One region of the Serratia bockelmannii genome, then DNA from elsewhere that is predicted to be linked to it. Evidence: predicted binding sites of a transcription regulator. Region 1 holds the regulator's gene; each other region holds the start of a gene.
What was found. Region 1 encodes Fur, which represses iron uptake genes when iron is present. Its sites were predicted from a motif close to ATAATAATGAGAACNACTATCAA; they were not measured.
Positions count from the first base shown of each region.

Region 2: a site for Fur is predicted at 1,112-1,134, ahead of fes (enterochelin esterase). Genes of this name have one in related genera too.
Region 3: a site for Fur is predicted at 1,314-1,336, ahead of ftnA (non-heme ferritin). Genes of this name have one in related genera too.
Region 4: a site for Fur is predicted at 2,997-3,019, ahead of ACSJLU_RS12400 (TonB-dependent siderophore receptor). Genes of this name have one in related genera too.

Region 1 is NZ_CP196512.1:1,219,235-1,223,495, forward strand. Features, by position in the region: gene ACSJLU_RS05790 (beta-N-acetylhexosaminidase) at 1-668, shown strand, start outside; gene fur (ferric iron uptake transcriptional regulator) at 915-1,361, opposite strand; gene fldA (flavodoxin FldA) at 1,691-2,230, opposite strand; gene ybfE (LexA regulated protein) at 2,495-2,782, opposite strand; gene ybfF (esterase) at 3,039-3,812, opposite strand; gene seqA (replication initiation negative regulator SeqA) at 4,037-4,261, shown strand, end outside.
Region 2 is NZ_CP196512.1:2,548,384-2,552,644, forward strand. Features, by position in the region: gene fes (enterochelin esterase) at 1-1,062, opposite strand, end outside; gene ACSJLU_RS12225 (TonB-dependent siderophore receptor) at 1,264-3,453, shown strand; gene ACSJLU_RS12230 (SDR family NAD(P)-dependent oxidoreductase) at 3,630-4,261, opposite strand, start outside.
Region 3 is NZ_CP196512.1:1,995,621-1,999,881, reverse strand. Features, by position in the region: gene yobA (CopC domain-containing protein YobA) at 1-318, opposite strand, end outside; gene ftnA (non-heme ferritin) at 643-1,161, opposite strand; gene ACSJLU_RS09610 (DNA polymerase III subunit theta) at 1,506-1,736, shown strand; gene pip (prolyl aminopeptidase) at 1,767-2,720, opposite strand; gene ACSJLU_RS09600 (RidA family protein) at 2,877-3,272, opposite strand; gene ACSJLU_RS09595 (LysR family transcriptional regulator) at 3,421-4,261, shown strand, end outside.
Region 4 is NZ_CP196512.1:2,590,667-2,594,927, forward strand. Features, by position in the region: gene ACSJLU_RS12380 (VIT1/CCC1 transporter family protein) at 1-250, opposite strand, end outside; gene ACSJLU_RS12385 (VOC family protein) at 278-751, opposite strand; gene ACSJLU_RS12390 (DUF1428 domain-containing protein) at 763-1,113, opposite strand; gene ACSJLU_RS12395 (GGDEF domain-containing protein) at 1,218-2,660, opposite strand; gene ACSJLU_RS12400 (TonB-dependent siderophore receptor) at 3,048-4,261, shown strand, end outside.

The sequences.
Region 1 (4,261 bases):
ACCCGGACTACGTCTATATGGACTTCCCTTACGAGGTGAACCCGGACGAGCGCGGTTACTACTGGGGTACCCGCTTCAGCGACGAACGCAAGGTGTTCAGCTTCGCGCCGGACAACATGCCGCAGAATGCGGAAACCTCGGTCGATCGCGATGGCAACCACTTCAACGCCAAGAGCGACAAGCCGTGGCCGGGCGCCTACGGGCTGTCCGCTCAGCTGTGGAGCGAAACCCAGCGCACCGACCCGCAGATGGAATACATGATCTTCCCGCGCGCGCTCTCGGTGGCAGAACGCGCCTGGCACCGCGCCGGTTGGGAGCAGGACTATCGTGCCGGCCGCGAATACAAAGGCGGGGAAACCCACTTTGTCGATACCAAGACGCTGGAGAAAGACTGGCTGCGCTTTGCCAATATCCTGGGCCAGCGTGAACTGGCCAAGCTGGACAAGGGCGGCGTCGCTTACCGTCTGCCGGTACCGGGCGCACGCGTAGCGGGCGGCAAGCTGGAGGCGAATATCGCGCTGCCGGGGTTGGGCATCGAGTACTCCACCGACGGTGGCAAGCAGTGGCAGCGCTATGATGCCAAGGCCAAGCCGGCGATCTCCGGTGAAGTGCAGGTGCGTTCGGTCAGCCCGGACGGCAAACGCTACAGCCGCGCCGAGAAGGTCTAAGCCCGGTGCAACGGCCCGCTGCCCTGGCGGCGGCCGTATAACGAAGGGGGAATGCGTTCGCCCACGCGTGTCGGCGTAGGGCGGACGTTGTAGTGAGAGTAGTACGTGGAGTCGCTGTGCCGCTGCAATTGTGATATTTCATGACATGATTTTCCCCCGGCTTGTCCGGGGATTTTTTTGTCTGCTGTACGGCGGGCATAAAAAAACCGCCTCGGTGTGAGGCGGTTTTTCATAGCCGGTCAGGGCTTACTTCTTGTCGTGCAGCGTTTCGTCTTCGCGGCAGTCACCGGTTTCACAGTGGCCGTACAGGTACAGGCTGTGGTTGGTGAGCTTGATACCGTGCTGCTTGGCGATATCACGCTGGCGCACTTCGATGGATTCGTCGCTGAATTCGATCACTTTGCCGCAGTCCAGGCAAATCAGGTGATCGTGGTGATGCTGTTGGGTCAGCTCGAACACGGACTTGCCGCCTTCGAAATTGTGACGTGTCACAATGCCCGCATCGTCAAACTGGTTCAGTACGCGATAAACCGTTGCCAGCCCGATCTCTTCGCCCATATCAATCAGTTTTTTGTACAAATCTTCCGCACTGACGTGATGGCATTCCGGATTTTGCAGTACTTCCAGGATTTTGAGTCGCGGAAGCGTGACTTTTAAGCCGGCCTTCTTCAATGCGATGTTGTTGTCGGTCATGCGAATTCAGTCCTGTTACTATGCTAATCAAGTTGAGGCGTACTCGCCTGTGGCATCGGTCGGCACAAAGAGTTAATGCGTCTCATTATAGAACCGGTTGTACTAAATGGAAACCGCCGGTTGTTAACAAAGATATAATTGCACTATTGCATGTTTTGCATGCAACGCCTTGATGGATGGGATAAACCGATATCTCAGTCTACCGTGACGGGGTGGGAAGTTACAAATCTGTAGCTTCTATCGCAGCAATCCCTGTTGCCGATGACGGCCCTGTCGGCACACTATGCACTTTACAGGGCCTTTGTTCAACCTTTCGCCAGTGCCGGGGTTTAGCCGACGATATCGGCCAGGCTCAGCTCTTCGACAATCTGTTTGACCCAAGCGTCCACGCGCTCGTTGGTCAGCTCCGGCTGACGGTCTTCGTCGATCGCCAGACCGATGAAGTGATCGTCGTCCGCCAGACCTTTGGAGGCCTCGAAGTGGTAGCCTTTGGTCGGCCAGTGGCCCACGATGGCCGCGCCGCGCGGTTCGATGATGTCGCGGATGGTGCCCATCGCGTCACAGAAGTATTCCGCGTAGTCTTCCTGGTCGCCGCAGCCGAACAGCGCCACCAGTTTGCCGTTGAAGTCGACTTCTTCCAGCGTCGGGAAGAAATCATCCCAGTCACACTGCGCTTCACCGTAGTACCAGGTCGGGATACCCAGCAGCAGGATATCGAACCCTTCCAGGTCTTCTTTGCTGCTTTTAGCGATGTCATGCACTTCAGAGACGTCGTCGCCAAACTGTTTCTGGAGAATTTTCTGGATCATTTTGGCAATGTTTTCGGTATTGCCAGTGTCGCTGCCAAAGAAAATGCCTACAGTAGCCATATCGCGTATAACCTTTAAATTCAAGTAATTGCATTACTCGATGCCAGCACTGCCGCCGCTGACGCCGATTAAAATGATGCCATGGCAAGAGCCTTTCGCCTCCGGGGCGGGCGCCGACAGGCGCAGTCTCTTACCGGTAAATGCGTATCATGCCAGAAAGTGGCGCCGGGGTTTTATCGCATTTATGCGATGCCGGAGAATGAAGAAAAGCGGGGTCGATCCGGCGTTGTCCTTAACGCCGCGCCGCGCGTGCGGCCGAAGAGATCAATGTTCCGGCTGTTCTTCCGCCAGTTGTGCCAACAGCATCTGCTCGATGAGTTCGCTGCGGCTGATGTTGCGCTGTTCCGCCAGTTTGTTCAGGGCATCCACCGCGTCCGCGTTGATTTTCAGCTCTACGCGTCGCAATCCACGCACTTTATCGCGCCGTAACTGATTGCGCTTATTGATTCTAAGCTGTTCATCGCGGGAAAGCGGGTTGGTTTTCGGGCGCCCCGGACGGCGTTCATCTGCGAACAGATCCAGCGTCGTGCGATCCGTTTGTTCTTTTGCCATAGGTAGCGGTACTGCAAGGGAGTTTGCATCAAAAAGCGCTCGCACGCTTCCGGAGGCATCGGTTAACACACTTCGGGCCAATAAACCCTAACCCAAATTCACCTCCGAACCGGCGTTCGCGAACGCGCTGGCGCGGCGGCAAAATTATAGCGCGCCATATTACCCCAGCAGATGGAGCGGCGACAATGCCTAACTGCGGGCTAAACGCGCTAAGCCGTTATCTTTAGCGCGTTTTTTCGCCAGGTGAGTGCGTTTTTCAGGCTTCGCCGAGGAAACGGTGGATGGCGCGCAGCACCGCTTCCGGTTTTTCGGCGTGCACCCAATGGCCGGTGCCGGCGACGACGTGTGCGCGGGCCTGCGGGAACTGGCGGGCGATATCCGCACGGTAGCTGTCCTGCACGTACGGCGACAGGCCGCCGCGAATGAACAGAGTCGGATGCGGCCAGGCCGGGACTTCCTGCCAGCCGGTAATGTCTGCGTAGCGTTCGATCAGTACCGGCAGGTTGAAGCGCCATTCACCGTTGTGGAAGGACTTCAGCAGGAACTGGATCACGCCTTCTTCCTGCAGGTAGTCGCGCATCAGTTGGGCAGCCGCCTGGCGCTGGGTAATGCCGGCGGCGCTGACGGCCTTCAGCGCGGCGAAGATCTCGTCGTGGCGGCGGGTTTGGTAATCCACGGGCGCGACGTCGATGACGATCAGCCTGGCGATGCGCTCGGGCGCGATGGCGGTCAGCGCCATCGCCGCTTTGCCGCCCATCGAATGGCCGATGACGATCGCTTTTTCCAGCTGCAGTTCGTCGAGCAGCGCCAGCAGATCCTGCGCCATGGCGGGGTAGTTCATGTCGTCGGCGCGCGGGGAGAGGCCGTGGTTGCGCAGATCGACCTTGATCACACTGTGCTGTTTATGCAGATCGCGCGCCAGCACGCCCAGGTTGTCCAGATTGCCGAACAGCCCGTGGATCAGCAGCACCGGCAGCGCGTCTGACTCGGCGGCCAGCAGTTGATAATGTAATTTCATGGCGAAGTTCATACTGAGAGAGATTCAGATTAGGGTATCATGATTGAATCGCACGATGAATCATGCGGAATTTTCGCGGCGCGGGCTTGGCAGTGCCGGCTATAGGTATTAGTCTGCATTTGCCGTCCGGAGGCACATTGTTGTGTTCGCCCCAGCGCTTTTAACCTTATAATCCCATGGCTTGAATGCAGGATCTGGCTTCAGGTTCTAAGTAGAAAAAACAGTATTGGATAAAGATGAAAACTATTGAAGTCGACGAAGAGCTTTACCGTTATATTGCCAGCCACACGCAACACATCGGTGAAAGCGCGTCCGATATTTTACGCCGCATGTTGAAATTCACCGCCGGGCAACCGGTGCGCGCGTTGCCTGCCGCCAGTGCGTCACAGTCCGTCGAGCTGGAAAAAGCGGTGCCGGCTCAGCGTCCGCGCGATCGCGTACGCGCCGTGCGTGAACTGCTG
Region 2 (4,261 bases), 1.3 Mb from region 1:
CTCGTGGCGTTTTTCGAACTGGGTAACGAATTGCACCGTAGGCCACCAGAAGGAGCCGGACTGGCTCAGCACGTGGCCGAAGCGCTCTGGCCAGTGCAACCCGGCATATAACGCCGCCAGCCCGCCGTAGCTCTGGCCGGCGACGACGGTGCGCGCCCCTGCCTCGCTGAACGGTTCGCGCCGCTGCGCCTGCGGCAACAGTTCGTCGATCACCGCCTGCCAAAACGCGGCGTTGCAAGGCAGCTCGTTTTCCCGGTGTTCGCCGTCGATCGCATCGATCAGCAGCCAACATGCGGCCGGCAGGTGCCCTTGTGCGGTTTCGTGCTCGATCACCGGCAACAGCGCGTGCTTTTCGATCCAGTTTTGGCCATCGAGCAGCAGCACCAGCGGGCGATTCGCTTTCATCGCCGCGTCGCCGCTGGCATACAGCCAAACTCGCCGCTGGTTATCCAGCCGTTCGCTCTGCCACTGGAAAAGCTGCAGCCGCGCCTCCTCCAGTGGCCGATCGACGGCCTGCCAGGCGCTTTGATCGTCGGCATCCGGCCCTTGCGCCAGGGATACGGGCCGCGGGCGATGAGACGGTCCCAACGAGAGACGATTCAGCGGATCGGCAATCGCCAACGGGAACAGCGATACCCACCAGGCACGCTGCTGGCGGTCGCGCAACGTTTCGTCGTCGCTGAATGCGGGGGGAAGATCCCGGTCGGTAATGGGGATCAGGCTGTAGCTACCGCGCCAGCGGCGATCGACTACGGCCGAGCCGTACCAAACGTCGGTGCCGGGGAGCCGGGTCAGGCCGCTGGGGGACGTGCTGTGGTGATCGGTAATGCCGTTGATATCGGCGTAAACGCGGCATATCGGCGAGTGCCGTTCATCGCCGGCGGGATCGCGCCATAGCCAGGTCATTTTGACGTGACTGTCATCGTGCGGTTCGACGACAGGCGTGCCCTGAGCGGCAACCTTCTGCCACCACGCGGATTGCCCTGCCGCCTCTTCACGCAGCCACTGCGCCGCCAATCCATCACGACCGTTTTCTGGCCTCTTTTCCGGCAAAAACTCCATAGCGCCCCTTACATAACATGAGTGTCTTTTACAAAACCTGACAATCGTATTGATACTCATTATCATTTTCAATACTATTTGTCGGATTTTTACCGTCGTGCAAACACGACGTCTCCACGTCGACGGGACAAGACCGCTTGTCGGCATTTCGGGGTTTATCAGGGTGGCATGACACACAAAAGTAGGTATTCAGGAGAGATAATGAAGATTAAAAACAAAGGGATAGAAAACGCGAACGCGGAGGCGATGTCCGCCAAGCGTCTGTTGCTGGGATCGGCGCTGGCCTTACTGCCCTTCGCGCCACACGCGTCCGCCGCAGCGGACGAGACGATTCTGGTGACCGCCGACGCACAAAACAGCGTGACCGCACCGGCCAAAGGGATCGTCGCTAAAGAGAGCGCCGCTGGCACCAAGACCGCCACCGCTCTGCGTAAGACGCCGCAGGCCATCTCGGTGGTCACGCGCGAGCAGATGAACGACCAGGAGCCGGCGTCGGTCGCCGACGCATTGAACTACACCAGCGGGGTGATCACCACCTACCGCGGCAACTCCAACCGCAATGACGAAGTGATCAGCCGCGGCTTCCGTTATGCGCCCAAGCTGCTCGACGGCCTGCACTTTGGCCTCTCGAGCCAAAATGGCGGCGCCGGGCAGATCGATCCCTGGCTGCTGGAGCGCGTGGAGATGGTGCACGGCCCGGCCGGCGTGCTGTACGGCCAGGTCAGCCCCGGCGGCGTGGTGGTGATGACCAGCAAGCGCCCTACCGCCCAGAGCATTCACGAGGTGAAATTCAGCACCGGCAACCGCCATCTGGCGGAAACGGCGTTTGATTTTGGCGGCAAGCTCAATGACGACAACACCCTGTTCTATCGCCTGAACGGTATCGCCCGAACCGAACATGAGTTTGTCAAAGACAGCAAGCAGCAACGGGTGGCCATCGCCCCGGCCTTCACCTGGCTGCCGAACGAAGATACCAGCTTTACGCTGTTGACCAGCTACCAGAACGATCCGAAAGCCGGATCGCGTAACTTCCTGCCGCGTTCCGGCACGCTGTTCCCGACCAGCGCGGGCTACGTGCCTTACGACTTCAACGTCAGCGAACCCAGCTTCAACAAGTCGCGGCGCGAACAGGCGTCGATCGGCTACAGCCTCGAGCATAACTTCAGCGATGCGCTGTCGTTTACCCAGAACCTGCGCTTCACCCACCGTGATGAAGACTATAAATATCTGGTTTATAACGTAAACTCGACGGTCAACGACCACACCGTCACCCGCATGGCGCAGCATGAAACGCAGATGACCAACGAGTTTGGCGTGGATAACCAGCTGAAGGGTTTGTTCGACACCGGCGAGGTGAAGCACACGGTGCTGGGCGGGTTAGATTACCGCTACAGCCATATCGATTCGAAGATGTATCGCGATCGCGGTAACGATTACCCGATCGACTGGGCCAACCCGGTTCGCCCCAGCATCGATGGCAGCACGTTGGCGCTGGCTTCCAGCGATTTGAAGACGCTGAATCAGGTCGGGGTGTATCTGCAGGACCAGTTGGAGTGGAATAACTGGAACCTGCTGCTGTCCGGCCGTCAGGACTGGTCGCAGGTCAACACCCGCGATCGCACCAGCGGCGGCAAAGAGCAGACCTATAACGATGCCCAGTTCACCGGCCGCGCGGGCCTGCTCTACGCCTTCGACAACGGCATTTCACCGTATGTCAGCTACAGTACCTCGTTCGATCCTAACCTGTACCCAAGTGCCGCGGGCGCCGATCCGCTCAAGCCGACCACCGGCAAACAAACCGAGGTGGGCGTGAAGTACCAGATCCCGGGCGGCAATACCCTGCTGACCCTCTCCTGGTTCGACATTACCCAGCGCAATGTGGCGTCCTATAACCGCCTCACCTCCGCCTACGAGCAGATCGGTGAGGTGAAATCCAAAGGGATTGAGGCGGAAGTGCACGCTCAGCCTACGCCGGAGATCACGCTGACCGCCGCTTATACCTACACCGACGTAGTGACCAAAGACTCCAACTCGGCGGATGAAATTGGCCACAGCCCGGCGGGCATCCCGCGCCACGCGGCCTCCGCCTGGGGCAGCTACAGCGTCCTGAGCGGTGCGCTGAACGGCCTGACCGTCGGCAGCGGCGTGCGTTACATCGGCGATGCGCCGGCCGACGCCACCGGCCAGTACGACGTGCCGCACTACACGCTGTACGATGCCATGGTGAAATATGACCTCGGCCAGGCTTCGTCGGCGCTGCGCGGTGCGGCGCTCCAGCTCAACGTGCAGAACCTGACGGACAAGAAATACGTCTCATCCTGCAGCGGCGAGTACGCCTGCTTCTACGGCAGCGGCCGCAGCATCATCGCTTCGGTCAACTACCGCTGGTAACAAAAAGGGGTGGCCAACATCGTAATGTTTGTCAGTTAGCGTTTTTCTGAAGGTATTGATGACGTTTTCGGGCGATAAATGAAAATGAGCAAGGGGCCGTAAGATGCTGCCCCTTGCAACCCACGCCTTTGTCCAATCCCCATGCCGCACGCGGGTTAACTCGTGCGGCATGGTCATCAGGCGTTACGCCCCGCCATCACGCCGCCATCGATATCCCAGATAGCGCCGGTCACCCAGCCAGTCTTGTCAGAAAGCAGGAAAGTGATGGTTTCCGCGATGTCGACCGGTGAACCCACGCGTCCGATCGGATGAAAGCTGTCGAAGCTGTTCATCACATCCTTCACGTCGTCTTTCGGAATGAAGCCCTCATAAATCGGCGTGTGAACGACAGCTGGAGAAACCGCATTCACACGGATCCCTTTTTCACCCAGTTCAATAGCCAGGTTTTTGGTCAGCGCGTGCAGACCGGCTTTGGCCATTGAGTAGGCTGAAGACGGTGTGGCACCGATGGCCTGTCGTGCCCACATAGAGCCAATATTGACGATAGCGCCTTTGATATCGGCCTCGACCATATTGCGCACTACGTCGCGGGTGATAAAAAACGTGGCGCGGTTAATGCTCATGTACATGTCATAGTCTGACGCTTCATGTTCTGTAAACGGTTTCGGGAAGAACACGCCAGCCGCATTGACCAGCAGGCTGATATCTTTGTGTTCGGCGTTAATGATGTTCACTACATGCTGCAGACCTTCTTCTTTCATAAGGTCTGCAACGATGACGGAAACCTGGCCGTCTGCAGCCAGCGCCT
Region 3 (4,261 bases), 780 kb from region 1:
GACGTTGTATTTGCCCGCGCTCAGTTCGCCGTCGATCGGCACGTTGACCTGGGTGTTATTGTTCGGATCGAGCTGCAGCTTGCCGGTTTTCACCACGGCGTTATCCGGGCCGGTGATTTTCACGCCGCTGAAGTTCGGCTCGATGCCTTCGGAGAAGCTGAGGGTCAGCGCCTTCGGCGCCGGGCTGACGCTGGCGTCGGCCTTCGGCGTTTCCACTTTCAAGTGGGCGTGCGCCAGCGCTTGCTGTGAAGATAGGCCAACGAACAGGACGAAAACGGTGGAAAGCAGGCGACAGGAGGAACGAATTTTACCGATCACAGTGGTATCCCTTAACAGTAAAAGAGGGTCATAAGGGTTAAGGCCACAGCCAAGGCGATGTATCAGCGGCCCCAACCCACCGCAAGTGATTGCGCCACGGGTAAACAGAAAAACGGGTTATATCGGCTAACCCGCTGTTTTGACTCTACCATCCCTGTAGCGTATCGCGGTAAATCATAACGACCACGCTGCGGCAAGTCGAGCGCATCACTGGCATTTTGCGATCCGGCAGCACGTATCGCCGCATAACCGCGATAAACGCAGGGTAAAAAAAACCGCGCGTCAGGCTCACCTGCGCGCGGTTTTTCGATGTTCTGGTGCAGATTAAGCCTGGCCGTTGCCGCCCTGGCCCATCGCGCCCATTTTCTTCAGATCTTTGTCGATGAAGAACAAGCCTTTGCCGCTGGTGCCCACCAGCGCCAGCTTATCCAGCACGGATTTGAACAGTTTCTCTTCTTCATGCTGCTCCGCCACGTACCACTGCAGGAAGTTGAAGGTGGAGTAATCGTGCGCGGTCATGGCGGCGTGCGCCAGTTCGTTGATCTGACGGGTGATCAGCTGTTCGTGTTCGTAGGTCTGCTGGAACACGTCCGCCAGCGATTCGAACGCCACCGGCGGCGCGGCGATGCTGCCCAGCAGCGGTAGAGAACCGGTGTCGCTCAGGTAGTCGAACAGGCGTTGCATATGCTGCATCTCTTCCTGAGAGTGCTCTTTAAGAAATGCGGCGGCGCCTTCAAAGCCTTTATCGCTGCACCATGCGCTCATCTGCAGGTACAGGTTGGCGGAGTAGAACTCCAGATTCAGTTGCTCATTCAGCTTTTGAGTCATTTCTTGCGTCAGCATAATGATTCCTTTTATTTTGCAGGTCATGAATTTAATTTCCGCGCATTATGCCCTGCTGCCGTAAAAATAAAAACACCTTATTTACACTCAAATCACATTAATTATAAAAACCATAAATATCAATAAATTAAAATATCACCAATATATTGAGAATTAACATGATAATTATTTTCATCTTTTATTTTAATCATAAAGCGAATCATTCTTATTTAAAAGAATAAATAGATTGCATTACTGCTGGATAAATATCGCCCGCGACGGCGGCGCAACGGGCTTGCCAAGCGCCGCCGGGTGGATTACCTTCTGCGCAGATTCAATGCGGCAAAGTAAGTAAGGAGCATAGCGTGGGTTACAATCTGGCCGAGTTGTCCAAAGAAGAGATGGACAGGGTGAACGTGGATCTCGCCGCCTCAGGCGTGGCGTACAAAGAGCGCTACAACATGCCGGTGATCCCGGAAGTGGTAGAGCGCGAGCAGCCGGAGCCGCTGCGCGACTATTTTCGCGAGCGCGTGGCGCACTACCGCGCGGAATCCCACCGATTTTCGCGCCTGCCGTACGAGCCGAAGGTCAAATAACAAAACCCGCCATTACGGCGGGTTTTTGCGTCACTTGCCGGCGAACCGGTCGGTGGCGATCATCAGCTGGTGCAAAATACCCGGCTCATCATACGAATGCCCCGCCCCTTCCACGATATGCAGCTCCGCCTCCGGCCAGGCCTTGGCCAGATCCCAGGCGTTCTGCACCTGGCAGGCCATGTCATAGCGGCCGTGGACAATCACCGCCGGAATATGGCGGATCAGCGGCACGTTACGCAGCAGCTGGTCATCGCTCTCCAGGAAGCCCAGATGCGTGAAGTAGTGGTTTTCAATACGGGCGAACGCCAGCGCGAAATCATCCTCGCCAAACGAAGCAGATTCACGGCTCGGCAACAGCGTGACCGTCTCCCCTTCCCACACGCTCCACAGCTTGGCCGCTTCAAGCTGCACCTGCGGATCGGCCGAGGTCAGCCGCTGCCGGTAGGCGGCGATCACGTCTTGACGTTCTTCATCTGACAGAATGGACAGCACGCGCTCCCATTTGTCCGGGAAGAAGCGCGAAGCGCCGTCCTGGTAATACCAATGCAGCTCCTGCTTGCGCAGGGTGAAGATGCCGCGCAGCACCATTTCACTGACGTGCTCCGGGTGGGTTTGCGCATAGGCGAGCGCCAGCGTAGACCCCCAGGAGCCGCCGAACACCAGCCACTGCTCGACGCCGGCCATTTCGCGCAACCGCTCGATATCGGCCACCAAGTGCCAGGTAGTATTGTTGTCCAGGCTGGCGTGCGGGCGGGAACGGCCGCAACCGCGCTGATCGAACAGCAGCACCTTGTAGCGTTCGGGATCGAACAGTTGACGATGATGCGGGGAGATACCGCCACCCGGTCCACCGTGAATGAAGACCGCCGGTTTACCGTTCGGGTTACCGCTCAGCTCCCAGTAGATCCGGTGGCCATCCCCAGTGTCCAGCCAACCGCTGTCGTATGCCGCTAACGGCGGGTACAAACCTCGTAATTGTTCCATGGCGCTTTCCGTCTCTCTGTGAGTCATGCTTTCATCAAAGCGGAAGCCGCCCGGCAGGTCAACGGTAAAACCCGAAAACTCGAACGCGCGCCGAGAACTCGGCGCGCGTTTGCTCAAAATCACATCGACCTGCCTGCAAAACGCCCACAGGCCCGATCAGTTAAGGTGCGCGATCGCACTGATCTCCACCAATTGCTCGGGCGAAGCCAACCCGGTGACCCCGATCAGCGAACCGGCGGGCCGGTGATCGCCGACATAGCGCTTGAACAACGCAACGCACGGTTCAAAGTGCGCCAGTACATCGGTCAGGTAGATCTCCACATACGCCAGGTTCGAACGTTCGGCACCGAATCCCGCCAATACCCGATCCAGATTGTCCAACGTCTGTTGGGTTTGCCGTTCGATATCGCCCGCGCCGACAAACTCCCCCTGCATATCATGGGAAAACTGCCCAGAGATGTAGAGGGTATCCTTGACGCGATAGCCTTGGGACACGCCATTCTCCTCTTCCCAAATGACCCCGTGGTGGTAGTGCGTGATGCCATTTTTCATGCTGTTTCTCCAACCGTTTATCGTTTCCATGACGACTATAATCGTTTGATTGGCGAATGGATGTCGTCACTGAAACGACGTTGACGACGCATTTAATATATTGAATATATTGAATTTATTGTCTTTTCACCGGTTCTCAGAGGGCAGCATGCTACGGGCGAATCTCAATGACATTCAGGTTTTCATGGCCGTCGTCGACGCCGGCAGTTTTGTCGCCGGCGGACAGACGATGGGGCTATCGCGTTCGGCGGCGGGCAAGGCCATCGCGCGTCTGGAGCAGCGGCTGAGCGTGCGGCTGTTGCATCGCACCACGCGTTCGCTTGGCCTGACCGACGAGGGACGAGAGTTTTATCGACGTGGCCTGCAGATCCTCGCTTCGGTCGACGATGCCGAGGCCAGCGTGGCCGGCGACAAGGGCACCGCACGCGGAGTGCTGCGGTTGACCGCCCCTTCCGCCTTCGGCAGACGGATCCTGTTGCCGCTGGTGCCGAAATTTCTCGTCGCCTGGCCTGAGGTGCAGGTGGAGATCAGTTTTTCCGATCGCCTGGCGGATGTCGTGGAAGAAGGATTTGATTTGGCAGTACGGATCGGCGTCACGGCGCCGGATACCCGGCTGGTGTCCAGAACCCTCGCCAGGTATCGCGCCCTGCTGTGCGCCTCCCCCGCCTACCTCGCCGCCCGTGGCGAACCGCATACCGTCGAGTCGCTCGCCGGGCACGAGGCTCTGCTGTTCAGCAGCCGCAACCAAAAACAGCCCTGGCGGCTGCGTGACGAGCGCGGCGAATGGGTCAAGGCCCCAGTTCGCGGCCGCCTGCGGCTGGACAGCGGAGAAGCGCTGCACGATGCGGCCTTGGCCGGGTTGGGCATCGCGTATCTGCCGGACTTTATGATTGCGGAGGATTTGGCCGCCGGTCGTCTGCAGCAGGTGCTGCGCGCCGTGGAGGGTGAAGAAGTCAGGATTGTGGCGCTCTATCCGAATAAGCGCCTGC
Region 4 (4,261 bases), 1.4 Mb from region 1:
CCTGTTCCTCCGCCAGCGCGGCCTTTTCGGTATCCGCCTGCGACGAGACCGACACATACTCGCCGGTGGCCATCGACATTGCGCCGGCCACCCACCCGGCGACACCGGCGATCATCAGCGCGGAATGCGAGGCGCTGGCCGCCGCGACGCCCAGCAGCAGGCTGGCCGTTGAAACGATGCCGTCGTTGGCGCCGAGCACCGCCGCCCGCAGCCAGCCGATGCGTTCAATACTGTGCCGTTCTCGGTGCATCCGTTCTCTCCCTCAGTGAGCGTTGCACTACTCGCGCGCCGCCGCTTCCAACCCGGCGATGTCGATTTTGCCCATTAACAGCATCGCTTCCGTGACACGCCGCACGCGGGCGGCGTCGGGATCGTTCATCAACTCCGTCAGGCGCCGCGGCACGATCTGCCAGCAAAGCCCCCAGCGATCGCGCAGCCAGCCGCACTGCTCCGCCTCGCCGCCCTCGCTCAACGCGTCCCACAGCCTGTCGACCTCCGCCTGATCGTCACATTCCACCATCACGGAGAAGCTGTGATTGAACGGATCCAACGGCCCGGCTTCGATCGCCGCATAGCGCTGGTCGCCCAACATGAAGGAAGCCAGCTTCACGCTGCCGGCCGGGCCGCTCGGCGTATCCGCCGGCAGCTCGGAAAACCAGTTCACGGACGAACCGGGGATCAACGCGACATAGCAATTCAGCGCCGCTTCCATGTCTTTTTCAAACCACAGATGTTGCGTAATTCTGGCCATCTGTGCCTCCTTTACGCATCGAGGATCGGCGCGAAACCGCCGAAGATCATGCGTTTGCCGTCGAACGGCATCTCGCCCAGCGCTTTCATGCGCGGGTCGTTCATCATTTTTTCGTTGGCGGCGTCACGTACCGCCTTGGAGGGGTACTCTATCCAACTGAACACCACCACTTCGTCTTCCTGGGCTTTTACCGCGCCGCGAAAGTCGGTAAGTTTGCCGTCGGGCACGTCATCGCCCCAACATTCCACGATGCGCGTGGCGCCAAACTCTTTGAACAGCGGCGCCGCTGCGGCCACCAACCGGTGATAGGCCTCCTTATTGGCGGCCGGTACCGCCACCACAAACCCGTCTACGTATTTCATTCTGGCATCCTCTTGTCTGATTAAGGACAGTCGGTTCGGCGCAGGCGGAAATGCCCGCGCCCCCTACCAGTTTAGACGGCCGGGGCAGAGCGCGGATCGGAAGTTCAGCGGCCATGAGCAGCCGGCGGAGACGATTCCGGTGTGGCAACCCGGTTACGGCCGGCGTTTTTCGCTTTGTACACCGCCAGATCCGCCAGCTTCAGCAGATCCGCCAGGCTTTGGCCGGCGCCGCCCGGGCAGGTCACCATGCCGATGCTGACGGTGATCTGCAGCGGATGCCCGGCCGGCATGAGGATAGACTCCGTTTCGATGCGTTGCCGCAGGCGTTCGGCCAATTGCCATCCTTGCTGCGGCTGGCCGAGCGTCGAAACGATGGCGAACTCTTCGCCCCCCATGCGGCCGAACAGGTCACCGACGCTCAGATCGGCGGCGATCGCGCGGGTAAAGGCCATCAGTGCCTGATCGCCGCCGGCATGGCCAAAACGGTCATTAATCGATTTGAAATAGTCGATATCGAGCATCATGACGCACACCAGCTCGCCCTTTTGGTCTATCAACCGTTCGCCGCGCTGCATAAACGCATTGCGCGTCAGCACGTGCGTTAACGCATCGTGATTCGCCACGTGCTCCAGCGTGCGCAGCAGCGCATTACGCGCATAGTTCATGCTGGCCACGGCGATGGGCCCCAGCGCCAGCAGCGCGATGCCCAAACGCATCGATACCGCGTTTTGCAACACCTTCATGTCGAGCGTCGTGCTAAGCAACCCGAAATCGATCGCCAGATGGCACCACAGCACATAAATCAGCACCGCAATCATGGTGCAGAACAATGAGAAGGACATCGCCAGCCATAGCAGCACCGGCATGGGAAAGATCACCGCCCCGGGGCCGCCGATCAGCACGCTGCACACCGCCGCCAGCAACAGCAGCGCCAATACCGTGAGTTTTCGCCCCGCGCGCGGCCAGTGGCTGCGCTGGGTGAACAGGGCGCCGGCCGCCGCAAGGCGACGTCGCCAATCGGCGGGAAACGCCAGAATAAACGGCATCAGCGTGACGTAGTTGGTGAATTCGGACGAGAACCACAGCGCCAGCGAGGTCAGATACGGTCTGCCGAACAGCCACTGCGAAGTTGCGGCGCCCACCGCGCCGGTCGCGGCGGCGGCAGCCAGGCAGATACCGAACAGGTACATGCTGGACGTGCCGCGCTGCAACGTGCGCGCCGGCGGCGACAGCCGCATGAACAACAGATACCCCACCACGACGCCGGTCAGATTGGCGACGTTCAGCAGCAGCGTCTTTTGCAGCGAACTGCCGGTCAACAGGTCCGCCGCCAGATAGCCCAGCACCGCCATGCCCCAGCCGGCCCGCGTAGCCCACTGTGGCCGCCGCACCAAAACGGCCAGCAGTACGGCGTTCACCGGCCAGAATATCGCCAGAAAACTGCCGGGGCGACTCACGATGCCCAGCAGACACAGGGTGAACACCAGCAAAAAAATGATGAGCGCGGGCCAAATTTTCCGGGTATCGGACAACGAGGTGGTTTGCATCTTGGATCCAGAGACTTCCGCTAGCATAAAGTGACCGTCTGTTCGCGTCACAACCGTCGGCGATGAGGCGAAGATAAACGGCCGACCCGCCTATTATTGCCAGTTTTGCCTGCCCGGACACCTGTTTATTCATCAAGGGAAAATATATTTGTGTATCAATATATTGACAGGAATCCCCCTTCCGGCGAACAAACTGCCGTGCCCCTCCCGTCACTACGATCGTTATTGCCACCCAGCCGATTTTTTACCGGAAAAATGGCCGCCTTTTACCGTAAAGACAAAATTAAATCGCGCAGTGAAGGGATACAGGCATTCCCCACTATTCAAAACGTATAAATGATAATTATAATGATAATCGTTACTATTTATTATTTTTTACGGAATTATATGCGCCACTCAGTTCTTCGCCACCCCAACAAAAACAAAAAAAATCACGTTTTTCGCTCGCTGCCCCTGTTCGCCGGCCTGTTCCCCGCCCTGACGATCGCCGCCGCACCCGGCGCAAAAACGGAGGAATCCATTACGGTGACCGCCGCGGCCCAGCCTTCTGGTAGCTATAGCGCCGACACCGCCTCGACCGCCGGCAAGAGCGCAGCGCCGATCGCCGAGGTACCGCAATCGGTCAGCGTCGTCACCTCTCAGGTCATTGACGACTTCCAGGTCAAAAGCGTCAATGACGCGATGAAGTTCGTCAGCGGCGTCACCCAGGGCAACACGCTCGGCGGCACGGAGGATGGCTTCGTCAAACGCGGGTTCGGGGTTAACTCCGACGGCTCGGTCTTCATCGACGGCGTGCGCAGCAACCAGGGGTTGAGCATGGACGCCACCACCGATCGCGTTGAGGTCCTGAAAGGTTCCGCTTCGCTGCTGTATGGCATCCTCAGCCCCGGCGGCGTCATCAATCTGATCAGCAAAAAACCGCAGTATGACTGGAACACCCGCATCAGCGGCGCCACCAACAGTGTTGGCGGCGGCAGCGGCAGCGTCGATGTGACCGGCCCGCTGGGCGGCGGCTTCGCCTTTCGCCTGATCGCCGAACGCCAGCACGCAGATTACTGGCGCAATTTCGGCAGCGACGAACACACGCTGATCGCCCCCTCGCTCAGTTGGTTCGGCGACCAGGCCTCCTTTAACATCGCCTACAGCGAATACAAGTACGACATTCCTTACGATCGCGGCACCGCATTTATCGACGGCAAACCGGTCGATGTGCCCTATGACCGCCGCTTGGATGACTACGCGAACCATGCCTGGGGCAAGAACAAACGTCTGAACGCCCATTATGAGTACGCGCTGGATCCGATCTGGACGACCCGCTTCAACTACGCCTGGCTGCAACGCCGTTACGACAGCAACGAAGTGCGCGCCACCGCGGTCGACACCACGACCGGCATCGTCTCGCGCCGCGCCGACGCCAATCGCGGTTTCAATCATCAAACCCACTATTACTCCTGGGATCTGACCGGTTCGCCGCAGCTGTTCGGCATGCAGCACGACCTGCTGCTGGGCGTGGACTACGAGAAGAATCAGACCTACAAGGCCTATTCCTACCGCGGCAAGGTCTCGAAGACCTTCAACATGCATGATCCGGTGTATGGCGA